Regions from separate parts of the Mixta calida genome, predicted to be linked through region 1. Evidence: predicted binding sites of a transcription regulator. Region 1 holds the regulator's gene; each other region holds the start of a gene.
The links. Region 1 encodes PurR, which represses purine synthesis genes. Its sites were predicted from a motif close to CANGCAAACGTTTGCNTG; they were not measured.

Region 1 (7,609 bases):
CCGGCGTCAGCGCCAGTATCAAACCGTGGCCGAATAAAATTGCGGGCAGCCACACCGAGGTGCCCACTGCGACGGCTGCCATATCCGTGGCGCTCACCGCGCCGGCCATAATGGTATCAACAAAGCCCATCGCCGTTTGCGCAACCTGCGCCAGGATAACGGGAATAGCCAGCGCTAAGAGCTGCCGCGCTTCTGTCAGATACTTCTGCACGTAAACACCTTTTTATGGTTATAAGAATGAATAAGCGTTCGCCCTGACGGGCAGGATAATAAAGAGTAGAAGAGACGCTTGTTGCTGGCGAAAGATCATAGCGGCAACGCGGCCGCAAAGAAACCGCATTTTATAGCTCCCCACCGCGGGCTCTTCATCTGTTAGCTTGCCTGGTCTGCAACGGAGAGTATGTTAATATCAGCAAAAACAGACTGAGGCTAACTTATGTTTACCGGAATTGTGCAGGGCACCGCAGAAGTGGTCGCCATTGAAGAGAAAACCAACTTTCGCACCCATATCGTTAAAATGCCGCCAGCGTTATTGCCGGGCCTGGAGCTGGGCGCATCGGTGGCGCATAACGGCTGCTGCCTGACCGTAACGGAAATTAACGGCGACCGCGTCAGTTTCGATCTGGTAAAAGAGACGCTGCGCATTACTAATCTTGGCGATTTGCAGCCGGGCGACGTGGTGAATATTGAACGCGCGGCGAAATTCAGCGATGAAATCGGCGGACATTTAATGTCCGGCCATATTATGACCACCGCGGAGATCTGTAAGATAATAAACGCGGAAAATAACCGTGAAATCTGGTTTAAGCCGCAGGACAGCTCGCTGTTGAAATATATCCTGCATAAAGGTTTTATCGGCATTGACGGCATCAGCCTGACCGTCGGCGACGTGACGAAAACCAAATTCTGCGTACATTTAATTCCCGAAACGCTGGCGCGCACTACGCTCGGCGCGAAAAAGCTGGGACATCGCGTCAATATTGAGATCGATCCGCATACCCAGGCGATTGTCGATACCGTTGAACGCGTACTGGCGCAGCGCGAAGCGGCCCAGGCTGCGAGTAGGGCTGACGACGCCACCGACGCGGACGCGTAACGCCAGACGAAAAAAAAAACAGGCAATCGGATTGCCTGTTTTTTTATGCATTGCGCAGAGGCTGGCAATTAGTGCGGCACGCGCAGGCCGCCTTCCACGCCACGGCTAAAGACCACCTGCCAGAGCTGAATATCGCGCGCGCGGAAGGCCCCGGCACAGGCGTTCAGATAATAGGTGAACATACGCTTAAAGCGCTCGCCATATTTCGCTTCCAGCTGCGGCCAGGCCTGTAGAAAACGCTCATACCACGCCATCAGCGTCGTATCGTAATCGGCGCCGAAATTGTGCCAGTCTTCCATAATAAAGTGAGGTTCGCTGGCTACGGCGATATGGCGCACCGACGGCAGGCAGCCGTTGGGGAAAATATATTTATCGATCCAGGGATCGACGTTCATATCGGTTTTTATCGCGCCGATGGTATGCAGCAGGAACAGGCCGTCAGGCTTGAGGTTGCGGTCGACCACGTCGAAATAGGTGGCGTAGTTTTTAGGGCCGACGTGCTCGAACATGCCTACCGAAACGATACGGTCATACTGATCGTTCAGGTCGCGGTAATCCTGCAACAAAATATTGACGTCCAGCCCTTCGCAGCGCTGCTGCGCCATTTTTTGCTGTTCCGCGGAGATGGTGACGCCATCCACCGTTACGCCGTAATGACGTGCGGCGAACTCCGCAAGGCCGCCCCAACCGCAGCCGATATCAAGCAGACGCATACCCGGCTTCAGCTGCAGCTTTTCGCAAATCATTTTTAGCTTAGCCTGTTGCGCGTCTTCCAGCGTGCCTGCTTCTTTCCAATAGGCGCAGGAATATTGCATGAAGGGATCAAGCATAAGCGAAAAAAGATCGTTGCCTAAATCGTAATGCTCTTTGCCTACCATCCAGGCGCGTTTTTTTGACTGCAGATTAGTCAGACGCGCGGCGGCGATGCGTAAAGTATCTTTGAAATGATGAGGGAGCTGTTGATCCAGTTTGTGCTTCAGCACGCGATGAAAAAACATATCAAGCCGGTCGCATTCCCACCAGCCATCCATGTAACTCTCGCCCAGACCGAGGGATCCCTCCTGTAAGACGCGTTTAAAAAAGTCAGGGTTTTTCACCTGAATATCCCAGGGGCGATTGCCATTGACTTCGATATCAGCCACTTCCAACATCTCATGGGCGATACGATACCAATGGTTTTCCTCCAGGTTCACTTCTTCTATGCACGATGAACTCATAGCTTCTCCATCACCTGTGTGATACGAACCTGAGAAACAGAATAGTCAATTTCTACAGGGTTGTGAGAAATCTCACGGAAAACCGTGTGCCAGATATCCGACGTTTAACAGAGGATTGAAACTGAATGAACAGGCCGGTCAGACGGGCCCGTAATAAAGCGGACCGACCCGACCGGAAAAACGCACTGGTTATTATAAGTAACTGCCTTGCAAGGAGTATATGCTCACGGCAGGGAATATACAACGGCTAACAGTTAGTGTGCTAACCAATCACTGCGCGCGGTGGCGCACAGGTGTATGCGTTCAGGCCGCGTTTTCTGATTCCGTCTGCGCCTCGCGCGTCAGCTGCAGAAAATAGCCCAGCACGGCAAGCAGTACGGTAAACAGCATCACTGCGCTGGTGGTCAGCAACGGATGGCTGAGCCAGCCGGAAACGGCCAGGCTGGCGAAAAAGCAGAGGCCCAGTTGCAGGCAGTTCTGCAGCGCGGCGGCCTTGCCGGTATCCTGCGGGAACGGCAGCAGCGCGTTCGCCACCACAATAGGGTAAATGGCGCCGTTGGCCAGCGCCATGCCGCAGAACGGCGCCAGCAGGCCCCACAGCGTCGCTTTTCCGCTCATCGCCACCATAAACAGCGACACGACGCTGATTGCATAGAAGATCAGCAGCGCAGGCAACAGCGTCCTGCCGCTGCGACGCTGCAACGCGGTGCGACAGCCGAATCCGCCCGCCAGAAAAGCGACGGTTTGCGGCATATAGCTCAGGCCAATATCCGCCGGACTTAAACCGAGATCGTGCAGGATAAAGGGTGAGCCGGTCAGCCAGGCGAAAAAGCTGGCGGAGCAGGCGGCATAGATCAGTACGTTGCCGCCGTAGACGCGCGAGGTCAGCATGGTGAAAAAGCCGGCGCGCGGACGCGAATCGTGCGCGGCCGCCGCCGGCGCTTTTTTCAGCCTGGCTGTAGCGAACAGTAGTGGCAGGGTCACCAGCAGCAGCGTCAGGAAAATAGCCCGCCATGAAAAGTGGCTCAGCACCCAGGCGCCCAGCAACGGCGCCAGCGCCGGAGAAAGCGCGACCAGCGGCATAATGGTGGCGAACACGCGGTTAGCCTGCGCGCCGCGATAGCGATCGACCACCAGCGCCTGCCAGCTTACCGTGGCGGAACAGACGCCCACCGCCTGGATAAAGCGCAAGGTCAACATCTGCCAGGTCTCATTCGCCCACAGCATGCCCGCACAGCCGAGGGCAAACAGCGCCAGGCCGAACAGCAGGACCGGCTTACGGCCGAAGCGGTCGGAAAGGGGGCCCCATATCAGCTGCGCGCAGGCGAAGCCGCCAAGAAATACCGTCAGGCTGGCGCTGATGACGCCTGCGGAGGTGTGGAAGCTTTCCTGCATGGCGGTGAACGCCGGCAGATACATATCAGTGGCGAGAAAACCCAGCGTACTGAGCAGCGCCAGATAAAGCATAAATCCTTTTGAACCAGACATCTCTTTCTCATTAATTAGCAGGTGAACAGACGGCGCGAGGGTAAAGGATGTTTTTCTGAATGTGAAACGCTAAAATTTGCCGGTTGATTTCAAAATTTTTGCAGGCAAAAAATGTGGTCAGAACATGCCCTTGAAGTGGTCGACGCCGTCGCCCGCACCGGCAGCTTTTCCGCTGCCGCCGCGGAGCTGCATCGCGTGCCTTCCGCCATCAGCTATACCGTGCGCCAGCTGGAGTCCTGGCTGGCGGTGCCGCTGTTTGAACGTCGTCATCGCGATGTGGTATTAACCGAGGCGGGCGAGCTTTTTATTCGTGAAGGCCGCGCTGTTATCAAAAAAATGCTCGCCACGCGTCGGCAGTGTCAGCAGGTGGCGAACGGCTGGCGCGGCCAGCTGAGCATCGCCGTCGATCGCATTGTAAAACCGCAGCGCACGCGTCAGCTGGTGCTCGATTTTTATCGCCATTTTCCCGATATGGAACTGTTAATCACCCCGGAGGTGTTTAACGGCGTCTGGGACGCGCTGGCGGACGGGCGTGTCGATGTGGCAATCGGCGCGACGCAGGCTATCCCCGTCGGCGGCCGCTTCGCCTTCCGTGATATGGGCGCGCTCAACTGGCGCTGCGTGGTTAACGCCAGCCATCCGCTGGCCGCAGCGACCGGCGGCCTGCAGGATGATGATATCCGTCCCTGGCCTTCACTGGTGCTGGAGGATACCTCGCGCGCGCTGCCGCGCCGCACCACCTGGACACTGGATAATCAGCGACGGCTGGTGGTGCCTGACTGGGAGAGCGCTTTCGACTGCCTGCGCGCCGGTCTCTGCGTTGGCATGGTGCCCGGCCATTTCGCCGCGCCGCTGCTGGCGACGCAGGAACTGACGGAGTTGCCGCTGCCGGTGCCTTTTCCCGACAGCCACTGCTGCGTCAGCTGGTCGGAACAGAGCGGTTCGCCGGCGCTGAGCTGGCTGCTGGATTATCTGGGCGATACGGAGACGCTGAATCGGGAGTGGCTGCGTGAGGAAGAGAGCACTCAGGATAGCGCATTATCCTGAGCGGCAAGGCAAAGGTCGCGGCAGGGATAAGCCGCGATGACGTAAAGCATTAACGACGATAGTCGCGGAACGGGCCGTCAGCCACCGAGCGGCGTTCAATAAGCGTCGGATGCACCTCAATCGTTTGCGATTCTTCGCGCTTATTGATAATGCGATCCAGCAGCATATCGAAGGCGGTTTCGCCTAGTTGCTCTTTCGGCTGATGAACGGTTGTCAGCGCTGGCGTAAAATAGCGCGCGTTGCGCACGTTATCATAACCGATCACCGAAATATCCTGCGGCACGCGCAGGCCCATCTCATCCGCCGCACAAATAGCGCCCATCGCCATAATGTCGCCGCCGCAGAAGACGGCGGTAGGGCGTTGCTTCTGCGCCAGGATCTGCTGCATGGCGCGGTAGCCCGACTCCGGCTCGAAATCGCCCTGCACGATCCACTCTTCGCGCACCGGTATATTCGCCTCGTTCAGCGCCTTCATAAAGCCGGCAAGACGGCCGCCGCCGGTGTTGCGCTCCATCTGTCCGGGAATCACGCCGATATCGCGATGGCCGCGTTCAATCAGATAGCGGCCTGCGATGTAGCCGCCTTCAAAAGCGTTATCCAGCACGGTATCGGTAAAGTCGCCGCGCGACTCGCCCCAGTCCATCACCACCATCGGGATATTGCGGTTCTCCTCAAGCATCTTCAGCAGCGCTTCAGGATATTCAGAACACATTACCAGCAGACCGTCGACGCGCTTTTGCGCCATCATCGACAGATATGCCTGCTGCTTTTGCAGATCGTTATGGGCGTTGCCCAGAATCAGGGTATAGCCGCGGGCGAAGCAGCGCGTTTCCACCGCTTCGATGATTTCCGCAAAATAGGGCGCTTCGCTGGAGGTCGCCAGCAGGCCGATCGACTTGGTGTGGTTCACCTTCAGGCTGCGCGCGACCGCGCTGGGCGAATAGTGTAGTTCTTTGATGGCCGCCCACACCGCCTCGCGCGTCTCTTCCGCGACAAAGCGGGTTTTATTGATGACGTGTGACACCGTCGTCGTAGACACGCCGGCACGCTTCGCGACATCTTTGATTGTTGCCATTAAAAAGATACTCCTGCGCTTATCATAAGGGTTTGATAAGGCTAATGTTAAACGTTTGCGTCCTCGCGGCCTGCTTCAGCGTGCTTATCCATTGTCATTGTGCTGGCTGAGATACGTCTGGCAGGCGGGACGTCTTTAAAAAAGGGCCAACAGCGACGGTTTGCCGGTGTTGCGCAACGCAAGGCGGGGATTCTATCAAGCTGACGCAAAGAAAACGAGATTTTTACCGGTGAGTATGGGAAAATCTATACCGTTATTGTTTGTGTGGTTAAAGGAGAGGCCGGGTGAGCACCGATTTAAAGCTGTCGTTAAGCACCACTGTCGCAGCATTGCTGATGATCATCGCTTTCAGCTTAACCGCTGTCATGCATTGATCGGATGATGCGTATAAAAAAAGCCTGTCGCAAGACAGGCTTTTTTGTTGCGCAACGCGCTTAGCGGATGGTTTTTGGCGTCATTACGCGACGCGCGCCGACATAATGGCGCTCCCAGTAATCATCGCTGAGCTGGCTGATTTGAATATCTTTACCGGTGCGCGGCGACTGAATAAAACGACCGTTGCCAAGATAAACGCCAACGTGATCGGCGGCGCCGCGGTTATTAATGCGGAAAAAGACCAGATCGCCTTTTTCCAGCGACTGACGGTTGACCGGCGCGGCGTCACGCAAGTGATACATCTCATTGGCGGTGCGGGGAATTTTAAATTTCACCACATCCTTATAGGCGTACCAGACCAGACCGCTGCAGTCGAAGCCGGTGTGAGGCGAGGTGCCGCCCCACAGGTAAGGTTTGCCCAGCTGACCCATCAGCTTGTTCATCGCCGTTTCACGCGCTTTCTGATAACGCTCGCGGTGCGCCTTACTCATTTCGAGCGGGCCACGGGCCTTGGTCTGCTTTTTATCGCCGCGCTGATGGCCATAGCGCGCCTTCGCCGTCCTGGCCATACTTTTTTTCTTTGCGCTGTTCTCTTTTGCCGTTTTAACCGGTGAGCGGCCTTTTTTCGTGGTTAACGCTGGGGATACCGCGACGGTTGCCGTTTTGCCTTTCTTTTTGACTTTGCTTTTTTCCGCCGTCGCCGTACGCGTTTTTTTACTGGTGGTTTTTAAGGGGCGACGCTTGCGCCGTTCATCTTCACGGGCGCTTTTCTTATCAATCTTATGCTGACTGGCCTTAACCGGCGCCTGCGGAGAGGCCTGCGCAACGTTAAAGAACAGCTGAGCAAAAGCCAGCATAAAAAGCGTAATCAATAAACGCATAGTGTGGTTACAGTAATAGCGCGATAACGGCGCGAAGTTGATCCTATTTCTGCCATAAGGCAGACCCCTGAAGGCCGATTCTAATCTAACTTTTTCCGAAAAGATAAAGCCTTTTGCAATTGAATGGCCTTTAATTGCATAAAGATGTAAAAATAAACCGAAACAGGCGCTTATCTCGACAGAATTATTACTATTTATTAATCGCCGGGCGTAATGATGAAGAAGCGGACGTTATTTTATCAGCAGCATTTGGCATAATGCGCTAAATCATTTATCCCTACAGAAAATGTCGTTTTCAGTGACCCGCTACAGTCGCTACAATCAATAGACACGAAGCAAGCTATTTAAGGAAGGCAATTATGAGTACTGTTGAAAAAATTCAGCGCCAGATCGCAGAAAACCCGATCCTGCTGTACATGAAAGGCTCGCC
Region 2 (7,609 bases), 480 kb from region 1:
CCGCTTCAAGTTTAATATGCCCAGTTCTGATGCCATCTATCTGCATGACACGCCCAATCACGGTCTGTTTCAGAAGGATATTCGTGCGTTAAGTTCAGGCTGCGTGCGGGTGAATAAAGCGTCTGAATTGGCCAATCTGCTGTTGCAGGACGCAGGCTGGAACGACGCGCGTATTTCCAGCAGCCTGAAGCAGGGCGATACGCGCTATGTGCCTATTCGTCATCGCATCCCGGTTAATCTGTTTTATTTGACTGCCTGGGTTACTGATGATGGCGAGACACAGTTCCGAACAGATATTTACAATTATGATACTACGGCTCAGTCGGGCACCCGCATTCTCGCCCAGGCAGGCCAGCTGTTACTTTAGTCGTTGATTTTTTATTCTTTTCTCCGGCTCGCCTGCCTGCTCAGGCAGCCGGTTTCTTAATCCCTTCTCCTTTTATCTTCACATTCCTGTCCCTGGTACCTTGACGTTAATAAAAGTGGCGGTTATGGTGCGGGCTTGTGTACTTTTTGCACGCTTCGCTTTCTTTTTGTAGGTAAACGCATTTTATGGCTACTATTGATTCTCAACGTCGTAAGCTGCTGGTTTTTGGTGGTGCGGCAGCAGGGCTTGCGCTGCTTCCTGGCTCAGCTCTTGCCTCAGTTTCGACTTCTCGCCCCCGCATTCTGACGCTTAACAACCTTCATACTGGCGAAACGCTGAAAACGGAATTTTTTAACGGCAAAAGTTACGATAAAGATGAGCTGGCACGGTTAAACCATTTTTTCCGTGACTATCGGGCAAATAAAATTAAAAGTATCGACCCGAAATTGTTCGATCAGCTCTACCGCTTACAGGCGATGCTGGAAACCCGCAAACCGGTTCAGCTTATTTCGGGCTATCGCTCGCTTTCCACCAATAATATGCTGCGTGAAAAAGGCAGTGGCGTAGCTAAACACAGTTACCATACGCTTGGGCAGGCGATGGATTTTCATATCGAAGGCATTTCTCTGAGCAATGTGCGTAAAGCGGCGCTGAAAATGCGCGCGGGTGGTGTAGGATATTACCCCCGCAGCAACTTTGTGCATATTGATACCGGGCCGGTTAGGCACTGGTAACTGAGAGAAATTCCGCGGCGCTGCTGGCTGCGGATAATGGAGCATTATGGATTATCACATTATTCCCGTAACGGCGTTCGCGCAGAACTATTCATTAATCTGGTGTAGTGAAACGCGCGAGGCGGCGCTGGTGGATCCTGGCGGCGATGCGCAGCTGATTAAGCAGCAGGTAACAGCGCAGAATGTGACGGTAAAAGCGGTGCTGCTTACCCATGGCCATCTCGACCACGTTGGCGCGGCGGCAGAACTGGCCGCGCACTATAACGTATCGATTATTGGGCCGCAGAAGCAGGATGCTTTCTGGCTGGAGGCGCTGCCGGTACAGAGCCAAATGTTTGGGCTGGCGGAATGCGCGCCCCTGACGCCCGATCGTTGGCTGGAAGAAGGGGATAAGGTACAGGTAGGGCAGGCGACGCTGGACGTTTTACATTGTCCCGGCCATACGCCCGGACACATCGTCTTTTTTCATCGCGCGGGCCGTTTACTGATTTCCGGCGACGTTATTTTTAGCGGCGGCGTAGGGCGCACCGATTTCCCGCAGGGAGATCATCAGACGCTAATAGACTCGATTAAAAATAAACTGTTGCCGCTTGGCGATAATATTACTTTTATTCCTGGTCACGGGCCAATATCGACGCTGGGCCGTGAACGCATCAGTAATCCTTTCCTGAACTGATAACCGCAGAAAAGAAAAATGGGCCAGCAGAGGCCCATTTTTTACATTGTATAAAACTTAAAGCACAGCCACGATCGCTTCGCACAGCGCCGCCATATTATCCGGCGTCATACCCGCCACGTTAACACGTCCAGAATTTACCGCATAAACGCCAAACTCTTCGCGCAGGCGAACAACCTGATCTTTGTTCAGGCCGCTAAATGAGAACATGCCGTTCTGGCGAATGATAAAGCTGAAGTCGCGATTCGCGCCTTTCTCCTGCAATGTATTCACAAACAGCTGACGCATACGATGAATACGCTGACGCATATCGGTCAACTCCTGCTCCCAGATAGCGCGCAGCGTATCGTTGCCAAGAATAGTGGCGACAACGGCCGCGCCATGCGCCGGCGGGTTAGAGTAGTTCGCGCGGATGGTGTATTTCACCTGACTGAACGCGGTATCTGCAACGCTTTGATCGGCGGCAACCAGCGTCAGGGCGCCTACACGCTCATTGTAGAGGCCAAAGTTTTTGGAATAGGAGCTGGCGACGAGCAGTTCGCTGTGGCTGGCGGCAAAGATACGCAGGCCTTCCGCATCCTCTTCCAGACCGCGTGCAAAGCCCTGATAGGCGAAGTCGAACAGCGGCAGCCAGCCGCTCGCTTTGGACAGCTCCGCCAGCTGCGCCCACTGTTCAGATGTCGGATCAATGCCGGTTGGGTTGTGGCAGCAGCCGTGGAACAGCACTACGTCGCCTGCTTTAGCGCCGCGCAGGCTGGCCAGCATAGCGTCAAAGTCGAGCTGATGAGTCTCGGCGTCATAATAGTTATATTCGCAAACTTCGAGTCCTGCGGAGCTGAAGACGTTTTTATGGTTGGGCCAGCTTGGATTGCTGATCCAGACGCGTTTCGCTTCGGTTTGCGTCGCCAGGAAATCAGCCGCGACACGCAGCGCACCGGTGCCGCCAGGCGTCTGCGCCGTGCGGGCGCGTTTGCCGCTGATAATCGCGCTATTCTGGCCGAACAGCAGCGCCTGAGTACAGCGGGCGAAATCGGCCAGGCCATCAATGCTGAGATAATTTTTAGTGGTTTCGTTTTCCAGCAGATACTGCTCAGCTTTTTTGACGCTGGTTAATACCGGCGTCTGGCCGGTTTCATCTTTATAAACGCCGATGCCAAGATTTATTTTATTTGGGCGATCGTCGGCGCGGAAAAGATCGGCTAAGCCAAGAATAGGGTCGGCGGGTGCAGCACTAATATTTTCAAACATATGAGAGGTCCGTAAGCTTCAAGAAAAGCGAATGAGGCTTCAGGTTAACGCCAGAATGTTTAAATGCCAACCGTTTGCGAGAAAAAGAACGCGGGAAATATAAAGCTGAAAATAAGGAAACAAAAACGGGGCCAGAGGCCCCGTTTTTCGCTTTGGCGCAGAGTATTCGCTCTGCATCCATCGCCTCTTAGAACTGGTAAACCAGGCCCAGTGCTACGGTGTCGTCGGTATTCAGACCCAGCGGGTTGTTATCATCCAGCTGGTTGATACGGTAGTCAACGTAGGTAGACATATTTTTGTTGAAGTAGTAGGTCGCGCCCACATCAACATATTTAATCAGATCCGCATCGCCGACGCCTTCAATGTCTTTGCCTTTAGACTGAACGTAGGCGATAGACGGACGCAGGCCAAAGTCGAACTGGTACTGAGCAACAATCTCAAAGTTCTGTGCTTTATTTACGAAGCCGGACGTGGTGGCATTTTCGTAAGTTACACCGTTGTTGGCAACAAAAGTGCCAGAGCGAGAAACGCTGACAGGCGTTGCGTTACGGGTTTCACCATACATAGCCGCCAGATACAGGTTGTTGGCGTCATATTTAATGGCAGTAGCCCAAGACTCAGCTCGTTTACCCGCGCCTTCGCCAGTAACGTCGGTGGTACTGGTTACGTTTTCACCAGAATAGACAGTGCGTGCGCCAGCAGCCTGTACATCAGTACGGTCGCTGCTGCTATAACCAGCGGCGAAGCCTACGCCAATTGGCGTTTCGTAGCTGGTGGACACGCCCCAGCCGTCGCCATTCGCACGACGCGGATCGTCGTTACGTTCGTTTTTGCCCTGATACTGAACGGCAAAATTCCAGCCATCCACCAGGCCAAAGAAGTTGGTGTTACGGTAGGTCAGCAGACCGGTGCTACGACCGTTCATGAAGTTGTCGGAATAAGCAGAGTCGCCGCCGAATTCCGGCAGCATATCGGTCCAGCCCAGCGCGTCATATACTACGCCGTAGTTACGGCCATAATCGATTGAACCGAAGTCGCCGAATTTCAGACCGGCAAAGCCCAGACGGGTTTTGTTGCCATTCTGAGCGTCACTGCCGCCTTCAGAGTTATTAGCCTGGATGTTGTATTCCCACTGGCCGTAGCCGGTCAACTGATCGTTGATCTGGGTTTCGCCTTTGAAGCCGAAACGAACGTAAGTGTTATCACCGTCGTCGCCAGCGTAATCAGAGAAGTAGTGCAGACCGACAGCTTTACCATACAGATCCAGCTTATTGCCGTTTTTATTATAGATTTCCGCTGCATTTGCTGCACTGGCAGCTAACAGAGCAGGAATAACCACTGCCAGAATGTTGCGCTTCATCATTTTTTATTACCCTCATTGGAGTTATTTGGACACCTGCCACTGCCGTCAAGAATTATTTACAAATGCTTGATGAGAGTTTGGTGTCTTCCTGTGTCTGCTGGCATCTTTCCATTCACCGGCAGGTAATTCTACTCCGAAAATGCTACTAAACCCTAATAGTAGTTTCAATAGGAAAATATGTATTACAAAATGTAAAAATTGGGGAACTTTGTGAGATATCTCAAAATTTACAAAAATAAAAAAAGGCTGACAGAGTCAGCCTTCTTATATATATGAATTTCTTATATTTAATGTCAGATTTTAGAAACTGGCGTTGCGCGGCGTTCGTGGGAACGGGATAACATCTCTTACATTTTGTACGCCAGTGACATAGGCGATTAAACGTTCGAAACCTAAACCGAAACCGGAGTGAGGAACGGTGCCGTAGCGACGCAGGTCGCGATACCACCAGTAATCTTCTTTGTTCAGGCCCATTTCATTGAGACGCTGATCCAGCACGTCGAGACGCTCTTCACGCTGCGAACCGCCGATAATCTCCCCGATACCCGGCGCCAGCACATCCATCGCCGCCACAGTTTTACCGTCGTCGTTAAGGCGCATATAAAAAGCCTTAATGTCTTTCGGATAGTTTTTCACTACCACCGGCGCTTTGAAATGTTTTTCCGCCAGGTAGCGCTCATGCTCGGAAGAGAGGTCAATGCCCCATTCAACCGCGTTTTCGAATGCCTGACCGCTGGCGAGCAGAATGTCGATAGCGTCGGTGTAATCCACGCGGGCGAAATCGGCGGTAACAAATTTTTCCAGGCGGCTGACCGCTTCTTTGTCTACGCGCTCGGCGAAGAACGCCATATCATCGGCGCGCTCGTCCAGCACCGCTTTAAAGACATACTTCAACATCGCTTCCGCCAGATCGGCGGCGTCATCCAGCGAGGCGAAGGCGATTTCCGGCTCCAACATCCAGAACTCCGCCAGGTGGCGGCTGGTATTGGAGTTTTCGGCGCGGAACGTTGGGCCAAAGGTATAAATTTTTGACAGCGCGCAGGCGTAGGTTTCGCCGTTCAGCTGACCGGATACGGTCAGGAACGCCTCTTTGCCGAAGAAGTCTTCGTTAAAGTCGACCTTGCCCTGCGCGTCACGCGGCAGGTTTTCCAGATCCAGCGTAGAGACGCGGAACATTTCGCCGGCGCCTTCGGTATCGGAAGCGGTGATCAGCGGCGTGGAAACCCAGAAATATCCATTCTCATGGAAAAAGCGGTGCAGCGCCTGCGCCAGCGTATGACGCACGCGTGCCACAGCGCCGATCAGGTTAGTGCGCGGACGCAGGTGCGCTACTTCACGCAGGTATTCGATGCTGTGACGTTTCGCCGCCATCGGATAGGTGTCGGGATCATCTACCCAGCCCACCACCTCAATTGCAGTCGCCTGAATCTCAAAACTCTGTCCCTGGCCCGGAGATTCAACCACTTTGCCCGTAACGATGACGGAACAACCGGTCGTTAAACGCAGCACTTCGCTCTGGTAATTAGGCAGAGAATTATTGACGACAGCCTGAACGGGATTAAAGCAGGAGCCGTCATACACGGCGACAAAGGAAATACCGGCTTTTGAATCTCTTCGGGTACGTACCCAACCGCGCACGGTGACATCGCTGCCAACCGCAACCTGGCCGAGCAGTACGTCCGCTACAGGCACTACGCTCATAAAGTTCTCTCTTTATTAGTTCGAAAATAAACGGGTTAACCCCGAAATTAGGGCTAATCTATGTTACTTGCCGTCCGGCAGGACACAAGCAGAATTCATCGCTGGCGGAAAGTTTTCTGTTTATTTCGTCGATTAATCAGAAGGCGCGGCGGGGAAGAGCGTCAGCACGCGGAAAAAACGTGCTGACGCGTCGGGTCAGCTGGCTTTTTTCACCAGCGGCAAATCAAACGCTTTGCGCAGGGCGCGGACAAAGGCTTTATCCTGACAGATGGTTTTGCCCGGACTGTCGGAGAGTTTCGCTACCGGTTTGCCGTTGCACTCCACCAGCTTAATCACGATATTCAGCGGCTTCACCTGCGGAATATCGCAGGTCAGACGTGTGCCGATGCCAAAGACGACATTGGTGCGCTGGCCGAAGTGACGATAGAGATCGATCGCCTTGTTGAAATCGAGGTTGTCGGAAAAGACCAGCGTTTTACTGTGCGGATCGATAGCCAGCTTCTCATAATGCGCCAGCGCTTTCTCGCCCCATTCCACCGGATCGCCTGAGTCATGACGCAGCCCCTGATAGCGGTTGGCGAAGCCGGGACCGAAATCGCGCAGAAAGGCGTCCATCGTAATGCAGTCCGTTAGCGCGATGCCGAGCTTATCGTCATATTCATCCAGCCAGGCCTGCAACGCCGCCCGCTGGCTGTTGGCCAGCACCGGACTGATCTGCTGATGCGCCTGGAACCATTCGTGCGCCTGAGTGCCGACCGGCGTAATGTCGAGCCGACGGGCGATGTCGTAGTTGCTGGAGCCCACCAGCCAGGGGAAATCGCGCTGTAGCGTGCTGACGATGGCGAACTGCACATCGCGCGAAAAGCGGCGACGGGTGCCGAAATCCATCAGGCGGAAGCGCGACAGATCGATATCCGCCGTAACCTGTTTGAAATCATCGATTTTTTGTAGCAGACGCTCAACGGCCATCTCCGGTGTCGCCTGCGGTGAGCGGTGGCGGTGAACCACTTCGCTGATCAGCGCCAGCAGCGGCACTTCCCACATAATCACTTCGCGCCACGGCCCGCTGATGCGGATATCCAGTTTGCCGTCGTGGTTGCGTACCTTGACCTGATCGGGGTTGTAGCGAAACGCCTTCAGCCAGTCGAGGTAATCCTGCTTAAAGAAGGGACGGCTGGCGAGATAAGCATATTCCTCATCGCTTAGCGCCAGCTGCTGCATATGCGCAATCTCGGCGCGAATCTCATCGGCGTAGATACCTAACAGATCGTCGCCCCGACAACGGAACTCTGCGGTAACGGTCACGTTGTGATAGCGATGAAATACAGCCTGCTGCATATGAAGCTTGTAGGCATCGGTATCAAGCATCGTGGTTAAAATCGGGGAAGCGTATCGTGTCATGGTGCGTTTCAGCATCCTCTCGCGCGGGGCGTTTCCGTAGGTGTAAACAGGTATTCAGAAGAAAAAGTATAACCTGCCGGCAGATTTATTGAAGCCAATCACAGCATAAAACGGGGGGA
Region 3 (7,609 bases), 840 kb from region 1:
AGCTCCGCCGCCACGCGCTGCGCGCCCGACTTCACGACGAAGTTTTCATCGGTACAGGTCAACCCCGCCAGACACCACACCACCGGCGGCGGGGTGTCGCTTGTCGGCCCCGGCAGAAAAATGCCGAAGGTCATATTGCAGCCCAGCACCGATGAATGGTGGCGCCAGCGCTGCTGCCAGCCGCCAAACAGGCGATGCTCTTCCAGTAATTCCAGCGTTGTTGGCATGACGCCTCCCGTTTATTTACTGAAATGCACCACGGAGCGGATCGATTTGCCTTCGTGCATCAGATCGAACGCCTCGTTGATCTCTTCCAGCGGCATAGTGTGGGTAATAAAATCATTGAGCTGGAACTTGCCGTCGAGGTAATCCTGCACGATGCCCGGCAGCTGAGAACGGCCTTTCACGCCGCCGAAGGCGGAGCCGCGCCAGACGCGTCCGGTCACCAGCTGGAAAGGACGGGTGGAGATCTCTTCGCCTGCGCCCGCTACGCCGATAATCACCGACTCGCCCCAGCCTTTGTGGCAGCACTCCAGCGCGGAACGCATCACGTTTACGTTGCCAATGCACTCAAAAGAGAAGTCAACGCCGCCGTCGGTCATCTCAACGATTACCTCCTGAATCGGCTTATCATAATCTTTCGGATTCACCAGGTCGGTTGCGCCGAGCTTGCGCGCCAGATCGAATTTGCTGGTGTTGATATCGATGCCGATAATGCGGCCCGCTTTCGCCATCTTCGCGCCGATAATCGCCGACAGGCCGATGCCGCCGAGACCGAAAATCGCCACGGTGTCGCCTTCTTTGACTTTCGCCGTGTTCATCACCGCGCCCATGCCGGTGGTGACGCCGCAGCCCAGCAGACAGACTTCTTCCAGCGGCGCTTCTTTGCTGATTTTCGCCAGCGAAATCTCCGGCACTACGGTGTATTCGGAGAAGGTGGAGGTGCCCATATAGTGGAAGATCGGTTTGCCGTCTTTAAAGAAACGGGTGGTGCCGTCCGGCATCAGGCCTTTGCCCTGGGTGGCGCGGATCGCCTGGCAGAGGTTGGTTTTGCCGGAGAGACAGAATTTACATTTGCCGCACTCCGGGGTGTAGAGCGGAATCACGTGGTCGCCGACTGCGACGCTGGTAACGCCTTCGCCGATCGCTTCCACAATGCCGCCGCCTTCATGGCCGAGGATCGCCGGGAATACCCCTTCTGGATCTTTGCCTGACAGGGTATAAGCGTCGGTGTGGCAGACGCCGGTCGCTACGATGCGCACCAGCACTTCGCCTTGTTGCGGCGGCATCAGATCCACTTCTTCAATCTTCAGCGGCTCGCCTGGGGCCCAGGCTACGGCGGCGCGGGTCTTAATCATTTCCATTTATACACTCCTGAGGATGCATCAACTCATCGTTAATGGGGTTGTCGTCAAACTGTTCAATTATTAAATATTTCAGCGCTTCCACATTGGGGGTAAACGCATCTCGCCGCCAGATAAGCCAGGTGGCGGTATCGCGGAATCTGTCCGGCAGCCGGTGCGCCTGCACCCGCTCGCGCGCCGGCATCTGCGCCAGCACCGATTCCGGGATCAACGCCACGCCGGCGCCGCTTGCGACGCAGGCCATCATTGCGTGATAGGACTGAATCTCCATCACGTTGTGCGGCTGTACGCCGCTGTCGCGGTACCACTCTTCCAGCAACAGGCGATAGGAGCAGCTGGTGCGAAAGGCGAAAACCGTATCGCCGCTGGCGTCGGCAGCGCTGCGGATCGGCGTATGATCGACGCTGGAGATCAGCGTCATCCGCTCGCGAAAAGCGATGCAGCCGTTCAGCTCGTCATAGTTAGCCGGCCCGTCGACCAGCGCCGCCGCCAGCGTGCCCTCGCGCACCCGATCGATAATCTCGCCGGAAGTGCCGGTGATCAGCGACAGCGCCACCGTCGGATAGCGCTGATGATAGGCGGCCAGCAGATTCGGCAGGCGCGTGGCGGCGGTGCTTTCCATCGAGCCGAGCGCGAAGTTGCCGCCCGGCTCGCCGGCGCGCGCCATGCTTAGCGCCTCTTCGCTCAGCGCCAGAATGCGTTGCGCGTAACAAAGGAAATTATGGCCCATCGGCGACAATCGCAGACGTTGTTTTTCACGAATAAACAGATCCACCCCGATCTCCTGCTCCAGCTGGCGCAGGCGCGTGGTCAGGTTAGAAGGGACCCGATGCAATTGCTCTGCGGCGCGCGCCACCGAACCGGTTTCCGCCACCGAACAGAACATACGTAACTGGACTAAATCCATCTGTTCTCTTACCGTAATTAACTTTATCAGAATCATTCACTTTTCGTGAGTGTAAACCTCGTGCATGATAGACGCAACGGTTAAACAAAAAAGATGATGTCACAATGCGGAAAACAGAGGCGAAACGGACCGTAGGAGCAGGGCGTATTGCGTTAAGCGCGCTGCTGTCGCTGGTGGTGGCGATGGGTATCGGGCGCTTCGCCTTTACGCCGCAGGTACCGCTGATGATTGCCGATGGCCAGCTGACGCTCTCCAGCGCCAGCCTGGTAGCGGCGCTCAACTATCTTGGCTACCTGTGCGGATCGTTTGACGCGATGCGCGCGCGCCGTCATGTGGAACGGCGGCTGCACGCCGGGGTTTGGGGGGCGGTGGTGCTGACGTTGCTGTCGGCGTGGCTGAACGACGCCTGGCTGCACGGCGCGGCGCGTTTCATTATCGGCTGGGCCAGCGGCTGCGCGATGGTGCTGGTAGCGGCATGGAGCAACGAGCGTTTACAGCAGCTCGGCAGGCCGGGGCTGTCGGCGGCGGTTTTCGCCGGTCCGGGCATCGGCATTTTCCTCAGCGGCCTGCTGGCGGTGCTGCTGAACGGCTGGCAGGTCACGGCGGCGACCGCCTGGCTCGCCTATGGCGCGCTGGCGCTGTTACTCATTGCGCCGATTGCGGTGAATCTGCCGCGCCGCGGGGAGCTGCATCGGCCGGAAACCGCGCCCGCGCCGCTGGTGCTGGACGGCAATCTGAAGCGTCTGGTGCTGAGCTACAGCCTCGCCGGGTTCGGCTATATTCTGCCCGCCACCTTTCTTTCCCAGCTGGCGGCGACGCGTTTCCCGCACAGCCTGTTCGCGCAGTTCGTCTGGCCGGTTTTCGGCGGCGCGGCGGTGATCGGCATCGCGCTGGGCATTCTCACCCGCCGCTGGGCCGCCGCCCATCTGCGGCTGGCGGTGGCGCTGTGGGCGCAGGCGATCGGCGTATTTATCGGCGGCCTGCTGCCCGGCCTCGGCGGACTGGCGGCGGGCGCGCTGCTGACCGGCGGCGGCTTTCTCTGCGTGGTGCAACTGACGTTGCAGTATGGCCGCGAACTGGCGCCGCAGCATATGCGCTATCTGGCGGGGCTGCTGACCACCGGCTACGCCGTCGGCCAGCTGGCAGGGCCGCTGCTCTCCTGGCTTTCCAGCCTGTTATGGCACCGGCTGGAGCCGGCGCTGTTCGTGGCGGGCGCGGCGCTGCTGCTGGCTGGCGCGCTGGTCTGGCGCCGCGCCGCATGAAGGGATTTCAGGGCCGATTAAAGGGATTCACTGGATAAACGACCCGGAGTGCTTCAGAATACGCGCTCTGATTATTATCCCGACGACGACGCTGGCGCGATCGTCGGCTGTCACACCTGCTGGAGAAACATCACATGGCGACGTTAAGTCATGAAGCCGCTCTGGTTCACGATGCGTTGGTTGCGCGTGGACTGGAAACCCCGTTGCGTGCCCCCGTACGTGAAATGGATGACGAAACGCGTAAGACGCTGATTGCCGGTCATATGACCGAAATTATGCAGCTGCTCAATCTCGATTTAGACGATGACAGCCTGATGGAACCCCTCACCGCATCGCCAAAATGTATGTGAATGAGATCTTCTCCGGTCTGGACTACGCTAATTTCCCGAAAATCACCCTGATCGATAACAAGATGAAGGTGGATGAGATGGTGACGGTGCGCGACATTACGCTGACCAGCACCTGCGAACACCACTTCGTGATTATCGACGGCAAGGCGACCGTTGCTTATATCCCGAAAGATAAGGTGATCGGCCTGTCGAAAATCAATCGTATCGTGCAGTTCTTCGCTCAGCGCCCGCAGGTGCAGGAGCGTCTGACGCAGCAGGTGCTGATTGCGCTGCAAACGCTGCTCGGCACCAACAACGTGGCGGTCTCTATCGACGCCGTGCACTACTGCGTGAAGGCGCGCGGCATTCGCGACGCCAACAGCGCCACCACCACCACCTCGCTGGGCGGCCTGTTCAAGTCGAGCCAGAACACGCGTCAGGAATTTTTGCGCGCGGTGCGTCATAATTAATTCCCTTTGAAACGCGGCAGGAACCGGCATGCAACGAAATATCACGCTGGATTTTATTCGTGGTCTCGCCATTCTCGGTATCCTGCTGCTGAATATCAGCGGCTTCGGCCTGCCTTCCGCCGCCTACCTTAATCCCGCCTGGAACGGCGTCCCCTCGTTCAGCGACGCGCTGAGCTGGGCGCTGCTCGATCTGCTGGCGCAAAGCAAATTCCTCACGCTGTTTGCGCTGCTGTTCGGCGCCGGTCTGCAAATGCTGCTGCCGCGCGGCAAGCGCTGGTTGCAGGCGCGCCTGAGCTGGCTGGTGATCATCGGTTTTCTGCACGCCATCTTTCTGTGGGAAGGGGACATTCTGCTGGCCTACGGAATTATCGGACTGATCGCCTGGCGCATGATCCGCGACGTGCCCTCGACCCGTTCGCTGTTCAATACTGGCGTCATGCTCTACCTGGTCGGCGTCGGCGTGCTGCTGCTGTTCGGCCTGATCTCCGACCCGGCGCCGTCGCGCTCCTGGTTGCCCGGCGCGGCGGACATTCAGTATGAAACCTTCTGGAAGCTGAGCGGCGGCACGCTGGCGATTGAAAACCGTCTCGATCATCTTTCATCGATGCTGCTGGCGTTAGGCGCGCAGTATGGCTGGCAGCTGGCCGGGCTGATGCTGATGGGCGGGGCGCTGATGCGCAACGGCTGGCTGCAGGGCGCTTTCAGCCGTCGCCACTACCGGCGCACGGCGATGATTTTGCTGCCGCTGGGCTGGCTGATTCAGCTGCCAGGGACGCTGTTGCAGTGGCATCTCGACTGGGCGTTTCACTGGTCGGCCTTTTACCTGCAGGCGCCGCGCGATCTGGCCGCGCCCCTGACCAGCCTCGGCTACGCTGCGCTCTGCTTCGGTTTCTGGCCGCAGCTGGGCCGCCTGAAAATCACGCACGCCGTTTGCTGCGTCGGACGCATGGCGCTCACCAACTATCTGCTGCAATCCCTGATCTGTACGACGCTGTTCTATCGCTTCGGCCTGTTCCTGCATTTTGATCGTGTTCATCTGCTGTTGCTGGTGCCGCTGGTCTGGCTGGCGAACCTGCTGCTGTCGACGCTCTGGCTGCGCCGTTTCCGCCAGGGGCCGCTGGAGTGGCTGTGGCGCAGGCTGACCGCTTTCGCGGCGCAGGCGCCCGTGCGACGCGGACAATGACCGCCATCACAAATGTTAAAAAATTGTATGTAACCGTTTTCATGAGTGTGACCTGATTCACGTAGCCGCGTGCTCTTGCCTGCCAGAATAGCCGCCAGCAACTCCAGGCGGCAGGTGAAGCATGCAATTTATCTCTTCTCTTTCAGGTCATTCATCATGATTACCATTCGCGATGTCGCACGGCAGGCAGGCGTCTCCGTCGCGACGGTTTCCCGCGTGCTGAACAACAGCAACGCCGTGACGGCCGATACCCGCGATGCAGTGCTGTTGGCGGTAGGAGCGCTGGGCTATCGCCCTAACGCCAACGCGCAGGCGCTGGCGACGCAGGTCAGCGACACTATCGGCGTGGTGGTGATGGATGTCTCCGATCCCTTTTTCGGCGCGCTGGTGAAGGCGGTCGATACCGTGGCGCAGCGGGTGCAGAAGCATGTGCTGATCAGCAACTCCTGGCATCAGGAAGAAAAAGAGCGGCATGCGATCGAAGTGCTGATCCGGCAGCGCTGCAACGCGCTGGTGGTCCATTCCAAATCCCTGTCCGACGCTGAACTCGCCAGCTTTATGGATCAGGTGCCCGGCATGGTGTTGGTCAACCGCATTCTGCCAGGCTACGCGCATCGCTGCGTCGGTCTGGACAATATCACCGGCGCGACGATGGCGACGCGCATGCTGTTGCAGCAGGGGCATACGCGCATCGGCTATCTCGGCTCCAGCCATCCTATTGAAGATGAGGAGCAGCGCCGCGCTGGCTGGCTGCAGGCGCTGAACGAGCAGGGGATAGAACCGCCTGAGGTCTGGATCGGCAGCGGCGAGCCCGATATGCAAGGCGGCGAGGCGGCGATGGTGGAGCTGCTGGGACGCAACCTACAGTTGAGCGCCATTTTCACCTATAACGACAGCATGGCCGCCGGCGCGCTGACGGCGCTGAAGGATAACGGCATTCTGGTGCCGCAGCATTTCTCCGTGATCGGCTTTGATGATATTCCGATGTCACGTTACACCGACCCGCAGCTGACCACGGTGCGCTATCCTATTGTTTCAATGGCGAAACTGGCCACCGAGCTGGCGCTGAAAGGGGCGGCGGGCGAGCTGGATGTTTCCGCGCAGCACTGCTTTATGCCGACGCTGGTGCGCCGTCACTCCGTCGCCGCGCGGCAAAATGTGGCACCGGTCACTATTTCAACCGATTCCTCCATGTAACCGTTTTCAATCTGTGAGTAAATTCACAGTTAATTAACATCCAGCTCACTAAGATAGCAGCGTCTTAACGGCGCTGAAACATAATGTAACGGTCGATATGACTGGGTTGAAACCACCTCACGCGCGCCGTGCAATATTTTGTCATTACTTTCCAGGAAGCGTTACCGATTAAGGAAGTCAGGTTTTGTGTCAGCAATCCATCGGCTTTGGGTAACCTTTCGATAGCGACCCGCCTGAACCGATTTTTTCACTGAATGTCCGCTTTTCTTTACCCGACAGGGTGAAGGGACCGGACGTAGAACGACCCTGCAAAAACCGGAGATACTATGAATAAGAAGGTTTTCACCCTCACAGCCCTGGTTGCCAGCATGATGTTTGGCGCAACGGCGCACGCAGCAGATACCCGTATTGGCGTCACCATCTACAAGTATGACGATAACTTTATGTCGATGGTGCGTAAGGATATTGAAAAAGACGCGCAGGCCGCCGGCGGCGTGCAGCTGCTGATGAATGACTCGCAGAATGACCAGTCCAAGCAGAACGATCAGATCGACGTGCTGCTGGCGAAAGGGGTTAAAGCCCTGGCGATCAATTTGGTGGACCCGGCTGCGGCGGGCGTGGTGATCGACAAAGCGCGCAGCAATGACGTGCCGGTAGTGTTCTTCAACAAAGAGCCAAACGCGAAAGTGCTGGCCAGCTATGACAAAGCCTACTACGTCGGCACCGACTCCAAAGAGTCCGGCGTGATTCAGGGTCAGCTGATTGAGAAACACTGGAAAGCGACGCCAGCGTGGGATCTGAATAAAGATGGCCAGATTCAGTTCGTGCTGCTGAAAGGCGAACCGGGCCATCCCGATGCTGAAGCGCGCACCAAATATGTTATCGACACCCTGAACA
Region 4 (7,609 bases), 810 kb from region 1:
TGATGGAGGGTCAGGCATTAGAGAGAGTAGTCGCAAAAGCACGCCGGGAGTGGCGGCAGGCGGAAAATCATCCGCAGAAAACGACCGGACGCAGAAAAAGGGCTGGTCAACGCCAGCCCTGAGGGAGAATATTACTTACGGCGCCAGGTGGTGCCCTGTGGGCCATCTTCCAGCACGATGCCTAACGCGTTCAGCTTGTCGCGCGCGACATCCGCCTGCGCCCAGTCTTTCGCCTTGCGCGCGTCGTTGCGCATTTTAATCAGCGCTTCGATCTCGGCTACTTCGTCGTTATCCTGCGCCGCACCGCCTTGCAGAAATTGCTCCGGGTCCTGCGCCAACAGACCCAACACGCCGGCCAGTTCGCGCAGACGCGCCGCCAGCCCGTCCGCCGCGGCCTTATCTTCCGCCTTCAGACGGTTCACTTCACGCGCCAGATCGAACAGCACGGAGTAAGCTTCCGGGGTGTTGAAGTCATCATCCATCGCCTCGCGGAAGCGTGCAACAAACGCCTCGCCGCCTGCCGGTTCGGCGCTGGCGTCGGTATGGCGCAGCGCGGTATAGAGACGCTCCAGCGCGGCGCGCGCCTGTTTCAGATTCTCTTCGCCGTAGTTAAGCTGACTGCGATAGTGGCCGGACATCAGGAAGTAGCGCACCGTTTCAGCGTCAAAATGCTGCAACACGTCGCGGATGGTGAAGAAGTTGCCCAGCGATTTGGACATCTTCTCGCGATCGACCATCACCATGCCGGAATGCATCCAGTAGTTGACGTAAGGGCCGTCATGGGCGCAGGTGGACTGCGCAATCTCATTTTCGTGATGCGGGAACATCAGATCGGAGCCGCCGCCGTGAATATCAAAATGCTCGCCCAGCTGCTTGCAGTTCATGGCGGAACATTCGATATGCCAGCCCGGTCGCCCGGCGCCCCACGGCGAAGGCCAGCTTGGCTCATCCGCCTTCGACATTTTCCACAGCACGAAGTCCATCGGGTTACGCTTGACGTCGGCGACTTCCACGCGCGCGCCCGCCTGCAACTGTTCCAGATCCTGGCGCGAGAGGCAGCCATATTCAGGATCGCTGTCGACGGCGAACATCACGTCGCCGTTGCTCGCCACGTAAGCGTGTCCACGGGCGATCAGTTTTTCCACCAGCTCGATGATTTCGCTGATGTGACGGGTAGCGCGCGGCTCCAGATCGGGCGGCAGAATATTCAGCGCGCTGAAGTCGGCGTGCATCTCGGCGATCATGCGGTTGGTCAGCGCTTCCACCGTTTCATTATTCTCATTGGCGCGCTTGATGATTTTGTCGTCAATATCGGTGATATTGCGCACATATTTCAGCTGATAGCCGCAGTAACGCAGGTAACGCGCCACGATATCGAAGGCAACGAAGGTTCGGCCGTGACCGATATGGCTCAGGTCATAAACGGTAATACCGCACACGTACATGCCCACTTCACCGGCATGGATCGGTTTAAATTCCTCTTTTTGGCGCGTCAGGGTATTAAAAATTTTCAGCATTGAACTTTCCGTATAAGCGTGTGCGGATAAACGAAACTAAGAGGGTCTATTTTTCACGTAAGCGCTACGCAATGCAAGAAAGGACACAGGCGCGCGGCGGCAAAAGCGCACCGGGAGTCCCTGTAAAGCCCCTTTGCGCTTACTGACGCCGCCCCGGAAATTATGTTATAAGAAGCGTCTGTTAAAACTGGCCCGCGCAGGCGGGCGCAGTATCTTAAGAACTCCAACCTTTACAGGACGAGATTATGGTTACTTTCCAGACCAATCATGGTGATATCGTGATCAAAACGTTTGATGACAAAGCGCCTGCGACCGTGCAGAACTTCCTGGATTATTGCCGTGAAGGTTTCTACGACAACACCATTTTCCACCGTGTGATCAATGGCTTTATGATTCAGGGCGGCGGCTTTGAGCCGGGCATGAAGCAGAAAGCGACCAAAGCGGAAATCCGCAACGAAGCTAACAACGGTCTGAAAAATACCCGCGGCACGCTGGCGATGGCGCGTACTTCCGCTCCGCATTCCGCCACCGCGCAGTTCTTCATCAACGTTGCAGACAACGACTTCCTCAACTTCCGTGACGAAAGCCTGCAGGGCTGGGGTTACTGCGTGTTCGCTGAAGTGGTGGAAGGCATGGACGTGGTCGACAAGATCAAAGCCGTTTCCACCGGCCGCAGCGGCATGCATCAGGATGTGCCAAAAGAAGACGTGATCATTCAGAAAGTCATCGTTAGCGAGTAATGTCACGCACGCTGTTTATCGCAGATTTGCATCTGTGCCAGAAAGAACCGGCAATTACTGCCGGTTTTCTGCGTTTTTTGCAGCGCGAAGCGCAAACCGCCGACGCGCTCTATATTCTCGGCGACCTGTTTGAAGCCTGGATCGGCGATGACGATCCCAATCCGCTTCATCAGCAGATCGCGACGGCGCTGCGCACGCTGCCGTTGCCGGTCTGGTTTATTCACGGCAACCGCGATTTTCTGCTCGGCCAGCGCTACGCCCGCGCCAGCGGCATGACGCTGCTGCCTGAGGAGCAGGTGCTGAATCTCTATGGTCGTTCGATATTGATTATGCATGGCGACACGCTCTGCACCGACGATGAAGGCTATCAGCGCTTTCGCCGCAAGGTGCATCAGCGCTGGCTGCAGAGGCTGTTTCTCGCCCTGCCGCTGCGGCTGCGTCAGCGTATCGCGCTGCGTATGCGCGACGGCAGCAAAAACGCCAACAGCCAGAAGTCCACGGCAATTATGGATGTCAATGCGCAGGCGGTCAGCGAGGCGATGCAGCGCCATCAGGTTCAGTGGTTGATCCACGGTCATACCCATCGTCCGGCGGTCCATACGCTGACGGCGAACGGCCAGCCCGCAGAGCGGCTGGTGCTGGGCGCCTGGCACAGCGCCGGTTCGATGATTGAAGTTACCCCGCAGGCGATTAACCTGATTCACTTCCCTTTCTGAAGCGGAAAAGATCCCGCTTCAGCGCCCGTTATCGGGCTACGCAACCGTTTTCCTTGCCGAAGAGACATGCTATTCTCTGTGCCCTTCCCGACCGCGTGGCAACCACGCCGGTGACCTTTGCATAATCACAGGAGTCAGATCCGCATGTCTCTTAACGCCGCCCCGACCCGCATCGCCATCGTCATGGGTTCCAAAAGTGACTGGGCCACAATGCAGTTCGCTGCGGAGATCCTTACCGCTCTGGCCGTTCCCTTCCATGTTGAAATCGTTTCCGCTCACCGCACGCCGGATAAGCTGTTCAGCTTTGCCGAAGGCGCGGCGGAAAAAGGCTATCAGGTGATTATCGCAGGCGCCGGCGGCGCGGCCCACCTGCCGGGCATGCTGGCGGCGAAAACGCTGGTGCCGGTGCTGGGCGTGCCGGTGCAGAGCGCCGCGCTGAGCGGCGTCGACAGTCTCTACTCCATCGTACAGATGCCGCGCGGCATCCCGGTGGGCACGCTGGCGATCGGCAAAGCGGGCGCCGCCAACGCCGCCCTGCTGGCCGCACAGATTCTGGCGATCCATGACGGCGAACTGGCGACGCGCCTTGCCGCCTGGCGTCAGGCGCAGACCGACGACGTATTGAATAATCCCGATCCGCGGGAGGAAGCATGAAGCCAGTTTGCGTATTAGGAAATGGTCAGTTGGGCCGTATGCTGCGTCAGGCGGGCGAACCGCTGGGCATCGCCGTCTATCCGGTGGGGCTGGACGCCGAGCCGGAAGCGCTGCCGATTCAGCAAAGCGTGATCACCGCTGAAATCGAACGCTGGCCGGAAACCGCCCTGACGCGTGAGCTGGCGCGCCATCCGGCGTTTGTGAACCGCGAGATTTTTCCGCTGCTTGCCGATCGGTTAACCCAAAAGCAGCTACTTGATCGGCTGGGCCTGGCGACCGCGCCCTGGCAGTTGCTCTCCTCTGCGCAGGAGTGGCCGCAGGTTTTCGCCCGTCTGGGCGAACTGGCGATCGTGAAGCGTCGCACCGGCGGCTATGACGGGCGCGGCCAGTGGCGTCTGCGCGCAGCGGAAACCGCCGCGCTGCCGGACGAGTGCTACGGGGAGTGCATCGTTGAACAGGGCATCAACTTTTCCGGCGAGGTGTCGCTGGTCGGCGCGCGCGGACATAACGGCGCGACGGTGTTCTATCCGCTGACGCACAACCTGCATCAGGAAGGCATTCTGCGCACCAGCGTGGCGCTGCCGCAGCCGGACAAGGCGCAGCAACAGCAGGCGGAACAAATGCTGAGCGCCATTCTGCATGAGCTGAACTATGTCGGCGTCATGGCAATGGAGTGCTTTGTCACGCCCGCGGGGCTGTTGATTAACGAGCTGGCGCCGCGCGTACACAATAGCGGCCACTGGACGCAAAACGGCGCGTCCGTCAGCCAGTTTGAGCTGCATTTACGCGCCATTCTCGACCTGCCGCTGCCGACGCCGGTGGTCAGCACGCCGTCGGTGATGATCAATCTGATCGGCACCGATGTGAATCCGCAGTGGCTAAGCGAGCCGCTGGTGCATCTGCACTGGTATGAGAAAGAGGTGCGTCCGGGTCGCAAGGTGGGACACCTGAACCTCAGCGATCCTGACGGCCAGCGTATCGCCGCCGCGCTGACGGCGCTGACGCCGATGCTGCCGCCGGAGTACGCCAGCGGCATCGCCTGGGCGCAGAGCCTTTTAGGGTAAGGCGTGCGCTGTCCATGAAGACAGCCAGCCCCAGCGTTTTTGAACCTCAACGGCCCGCGCATGCGGGCCGTTTTTATCAGAAGCTGCGGAACAGCGCTTTGCCACGCAACAGTCGAATGCCCAGCCAGCCGCCGCACAGCGAAAGCAGCAGCGCGCCGCTCAGCGGCAACACTATCCAGAGTCGGTAATCCGGCTGCCACGGAAAATCGAACACTTTGCGCTGCAATCCCCACAGCGCCGCCTCCGCCCCCAGCGCCGCCGCGCCGCCAGCCACCACGCCCAGTAGGGCAAACTCGCACCATAATGTCGCGCGCAGCAGCTTTTTACCCGCGCCCAGTGTGCGATAGACCACCAGCTCCTGGCGTCGTTGCCGCATCCCTACCTGTATCTGCGCCAGCAGCAGCAGAATGCCGCAACCGGTCACCAGCACTACCATGATTTCCAGCGCCTGGCTGACCTGCGTCAGTATCTGGCCGATCTGACGCATCATCGCGCCGATATCGAGCAGGCTGAGCGTCGGAAAGGCGCGGTTAAGCTGCGCCAGCGTTTCAGGATGCCCGTCGAGACGGAAGCTGGTAAGCCAGGTCTGCGGTTGTTCATCCAGCGCACCCGGCGGAAAGATAAAGAAGAAGTTGGGACGCAGGCTTTCCCAATCCACTTTACGCAGGCTGCTGATTTTAGCGCTGAACTGTTGGGTATCGCCGGTAAAGGTCAGCGTATCACCGAGCCTGACGCCGAGCCGGTCGGCCAGCTCCGCTTCCATAGAGACCTCGCCAGCGCGCGGCGGCCACTCGCCGGCCACGATCGGATTATGCTCAGGCCGATGCGACAGCGTGGTCAGATTCAACTCGCGGTTAAGCGCGCTGTCGCGACGCGGATCGACCTTCTGATGGTTAATCTCCGTCAGGCGCACCCTGGCGATGGGATAGAAGGTGCCGGGATGAATCTCGCGCTGAACCAGAAAACGCTGCACGTCCGCCACCTGGTCGCGGCTGATATTCAGCAGAAAATAGTTGGGGCTGTCGGCGGGCAACTGTTGCTGCCAGCGTTCAAGCAGATCGCCGCGCAGCACCAGCAGCAGCGCCAACAGCATAAAGGAGAGCGAAAAGGCGGCCAGCTGGCTCAGCGTCGCCCAGGGCTGACGCAGCAGGCGATTCACCGCCAGCCGCAACGCCAGCCTGCGCAGCGTCAGACGCCCCAGCAGCCAGAGCGCGCCCCACCCCAGCGCGGCCAAAAGCAGCGCCAGCAGCACAATGCCGCCCAGCAGCGCCCAGAGCAGTTTGCTGTTGCCCACCAGCAGTACCAGCAGCGCAACCACCACCAGCGCCATCACAGGCAGATAGTAACGCAGCGGCCAGACCGGCGCGATGGCGTCCTGCCGCAGCACGCGCAACGGCTGGGTCTCCAGCAGCAGCCGATAAGGACGCAGCCCCACCAGCAGCGAAATCACAAACAGCGCGCCCAGCGCCCAAATCCAGGGCCAGACCCCGGCAGACGGCAGTTCGCCTGGCAACACCGGCCGCAGCATCCGCAGCAGCAGCGCCTCAAACCCCGCGCCCAGCACGCCGCCAGCCAGCGCGGCTAGCAGCAGCACCGCGAACCATTGTCCGACGATCAGCCGCCGCAGCGCGCCGCGACCGGCGCCCAGCGTCTTCAGCACCGCCACCAAGTCGTAACGGCTGCGGCAGTAGTGGCTCATCGCCACCGCGACCGCCGCGACCGAGAGCAGCAGCGTCAGCAACGCCGATAGCAGCAGGAACTGCTGCGCGCGCTGCATCGAACGGCCCAGCGCATCTTCGGAATTCTCGACGCTGAGCCAGCGCTGATCGCTTTTCAGCTGCGGCGTAATCCAGCGGTCATAGCGGCTGAGCGCCTCGGCGTCGCCAGCGAACTTATAGCGCCAGGCTACGCGGCTGCCGGGCTGAATCGCGCCGGTTTTCTCCACGTCCGCCAGGTTCATCAGTAGGCGCGGCGCGGTCTGAAAAGGATTAAACCCGGCGTCAGGCTCCTGTAAAATCGCGCCGGCGATGCGCAGACGAGCATCGCCGACCTCCAGTTCGTCGCCGGGCTTCACCGCCAGCAGCGCCATCAGCCGCGGCGCCAGCAGCACGCTGCCCGGCTGAGGCTTCAGGCCCGGCGGTTCGGTGCGCAGCTTGCCGAACATCGGATAGCTGGCGTCTACCGCCTTGATCGCCGCCAGCTGCGGGCTGTCGCCCGCAAAGGTCATGGTCATAAAGGTGAGCTGAGCGGAGAGCTGGAGCCCCTGCCGTTGCGCCTGCTCCAGCCACGCCTGCGGCGCGCTGTGGCTGCTGCGCAGCGTGCGGTCGCCCGCCATAAACTCGCGGCTCTGCTGGGTCAGCCCTTTCTCCATGCGGTCGCCGAGCGTACCCAGCGCCAGCACGCAGGCGACCGACAACGTCAGCGCCAGCCAGACGATCAGCAGCGAGGGCGAACGCCACTCGCGCCAGAACCAACGCCAGATCATGCTTCCTCCCACAGCTTACCGTCGCGGACGCGCAGCCGACGATCGCAACGCGCCGCCAGCTGCGCGTCGTGCGTGACGAGGATCAGCGTGGTGGCGCTGTCGCGATTCATGGAAAACAGCAGGTCAGCGATGCGGTCGCCGGTTTGACGATCGAGGTTGCCGGTCGGCTCATCGGCGAACAGCACGTCGGGACGCCCGTTAAAGGCGCGCGCCAGCGCCACGCGCTGCTGCTCGCCGCCGGAAAGCTGCGTCGGCAGGTGATGCAGCCGCTTGCCCAGGCCGAGCTGCGCCAGCAGACTTTGCGCCTGCTCGCGGCTTAGCCGGTCCGATTCACCGCGCAGCAGCGCCGGAAGCTGTACATTTTCCAGCGCGCTCAGCGTCGGCACCAGCATAAAAGATTGAAAGACAAAGCCGACATGACGCGCGCGCAATG

Region 2: the regulator PurR is predicted to act here: its motif matches at 3,089-3,106, upstream of C2E16_RS07625 (amino acid aminotransferase).
Region 3: the regulator PurR is predicted to act here: its motif matches at 5,542-5,559, upstream of galS (HTH-type transcriptional regulator GalS).
Region 4: the regulator PurR is predicted to act here: its motif matches at 3,011-3,028, upstream of purE (5-(carboxyamino)imidazole ribonucleotide mutase).

The regions. Positions count from the first base shown of each region.
Region 1 covers NZ_CP026378.1:2,095,561-2,103,169, forward strand. The annotation lists gene mdtK (MdtK family multidrug efflux MATE transporter) at 1-211, opposite strand, end outside; gene C2E16_RS09930 (riboflavin synthase) at 437-1,096, shown strand; gene cfa (cyclopropane fatty acyl phospholipid synthase) at 1,165-2,313, opposite strand; gene punC (purine nucleoside transporter PunC) at 2,617-3,801, opposite strand; gene punR (DNA-binding transcriptional activator PunR) at 3,913-4,848, shown strand; gene purR (HTH-type transcriptional repressor PurR) at 4,898-5,923, opposite strand; gene cydH (cytochrome bd-I oxidase subunit CydH) at 6,208-6,297, shown strand; gene C2E16_RS09960 (C40 family peptidase) at 6,358-7,179, opposite strand; gene C2E16_RS09965 (Grx4 family monothiol glutaredoxin) at 7,536-7,609, shown strand, end outside.
Region 2 covers NZ_CP026378.1:1,620,021-1,627,629, forward strand. The annotation lists gene ldtD (L,D-transpeptidase) at 1-367, shown strand, start outside; gene C2E16_RS07615 (YcbK family protein) at 553-1,101, shown strand; gene C2E16_RS07620 (MBL fold metallo-hydrolase) at 1,148-1,777, shown strand; gene C2E16_RS07625 (amino acid aminotransferase) at 1,835-3,025, opposite strand; gene ompF (porin OmpF) at 3,213-4,388, opposite strand; gene asnS (asparagine--tRNA ligase) at 4,689-6,089, opposite strand; gene pncB (nicotinate phosphoribosyltransferase) at 6,285-7,490, opposite strand.
Region 3 covers NZ_CP026378.1:2,938,481-2,946,089, reverse strand. The annotation lists gene fghA (S-formylglutathione hydrolase) at 1-227, opposite strand, end outside; gene C2E16_RS14035 (S-(hydroxymethyl)glutathione dehydrogenase/class III alcohol dehydrogenase) at 240-1,364, opposite strand; gene ptrR (putrescine utilization regulator PtrR) at 1,351-2,271, opposite strand; gene C2E16_RS14025 (YbfB/YjiJ family MFS transporter) at 2,376-3,533, shown strand; partial or broken gene folE (GTP cyclohydrolase I FolE) at 3,668-4,332, shown strand; gene yeiB (DUF418 domain-containing protein YeiB) at 4,361-5,515, shown strand; gene galS (HTH-type transcriptional regulator GalS) at 5,672-6,712, shown strand; gene mglB (galactose/glucose ABC transporter substrate-binding protein MglB) at 7,039-7,609, shown strand, end outside.
Region 4 covers NZ_CP026378.1:1,289,240-1,296,848, reverse strand. The annotation lists gene cysS (cysteine--tRNA ligase) at 132-1,517, opposite strand; gene ppiB (peptidylprolyl isomerase B) at 1,763-2,257, shown strand; gene lpxH (UDP-2,3-diacylglucosamine diphosphatase) at 2,257-2,973, shown strand; gene purE (5-(carboxyamino)imidazole ribonucleotide mutase) at 3,118-3,627, shown strand; gene purK (5-(carboxyamino)imidazole ribonucleotide synthase) at 3,624-4,691, shown strand; gene ybbP (putative ABC transporter permease subunit YbbP) at 4,768-7,176, opposite strand; gene ybbA (putative ABC transporter ATP-binding protein YbbA) at 7,173-7,609, opposite strand, start outside.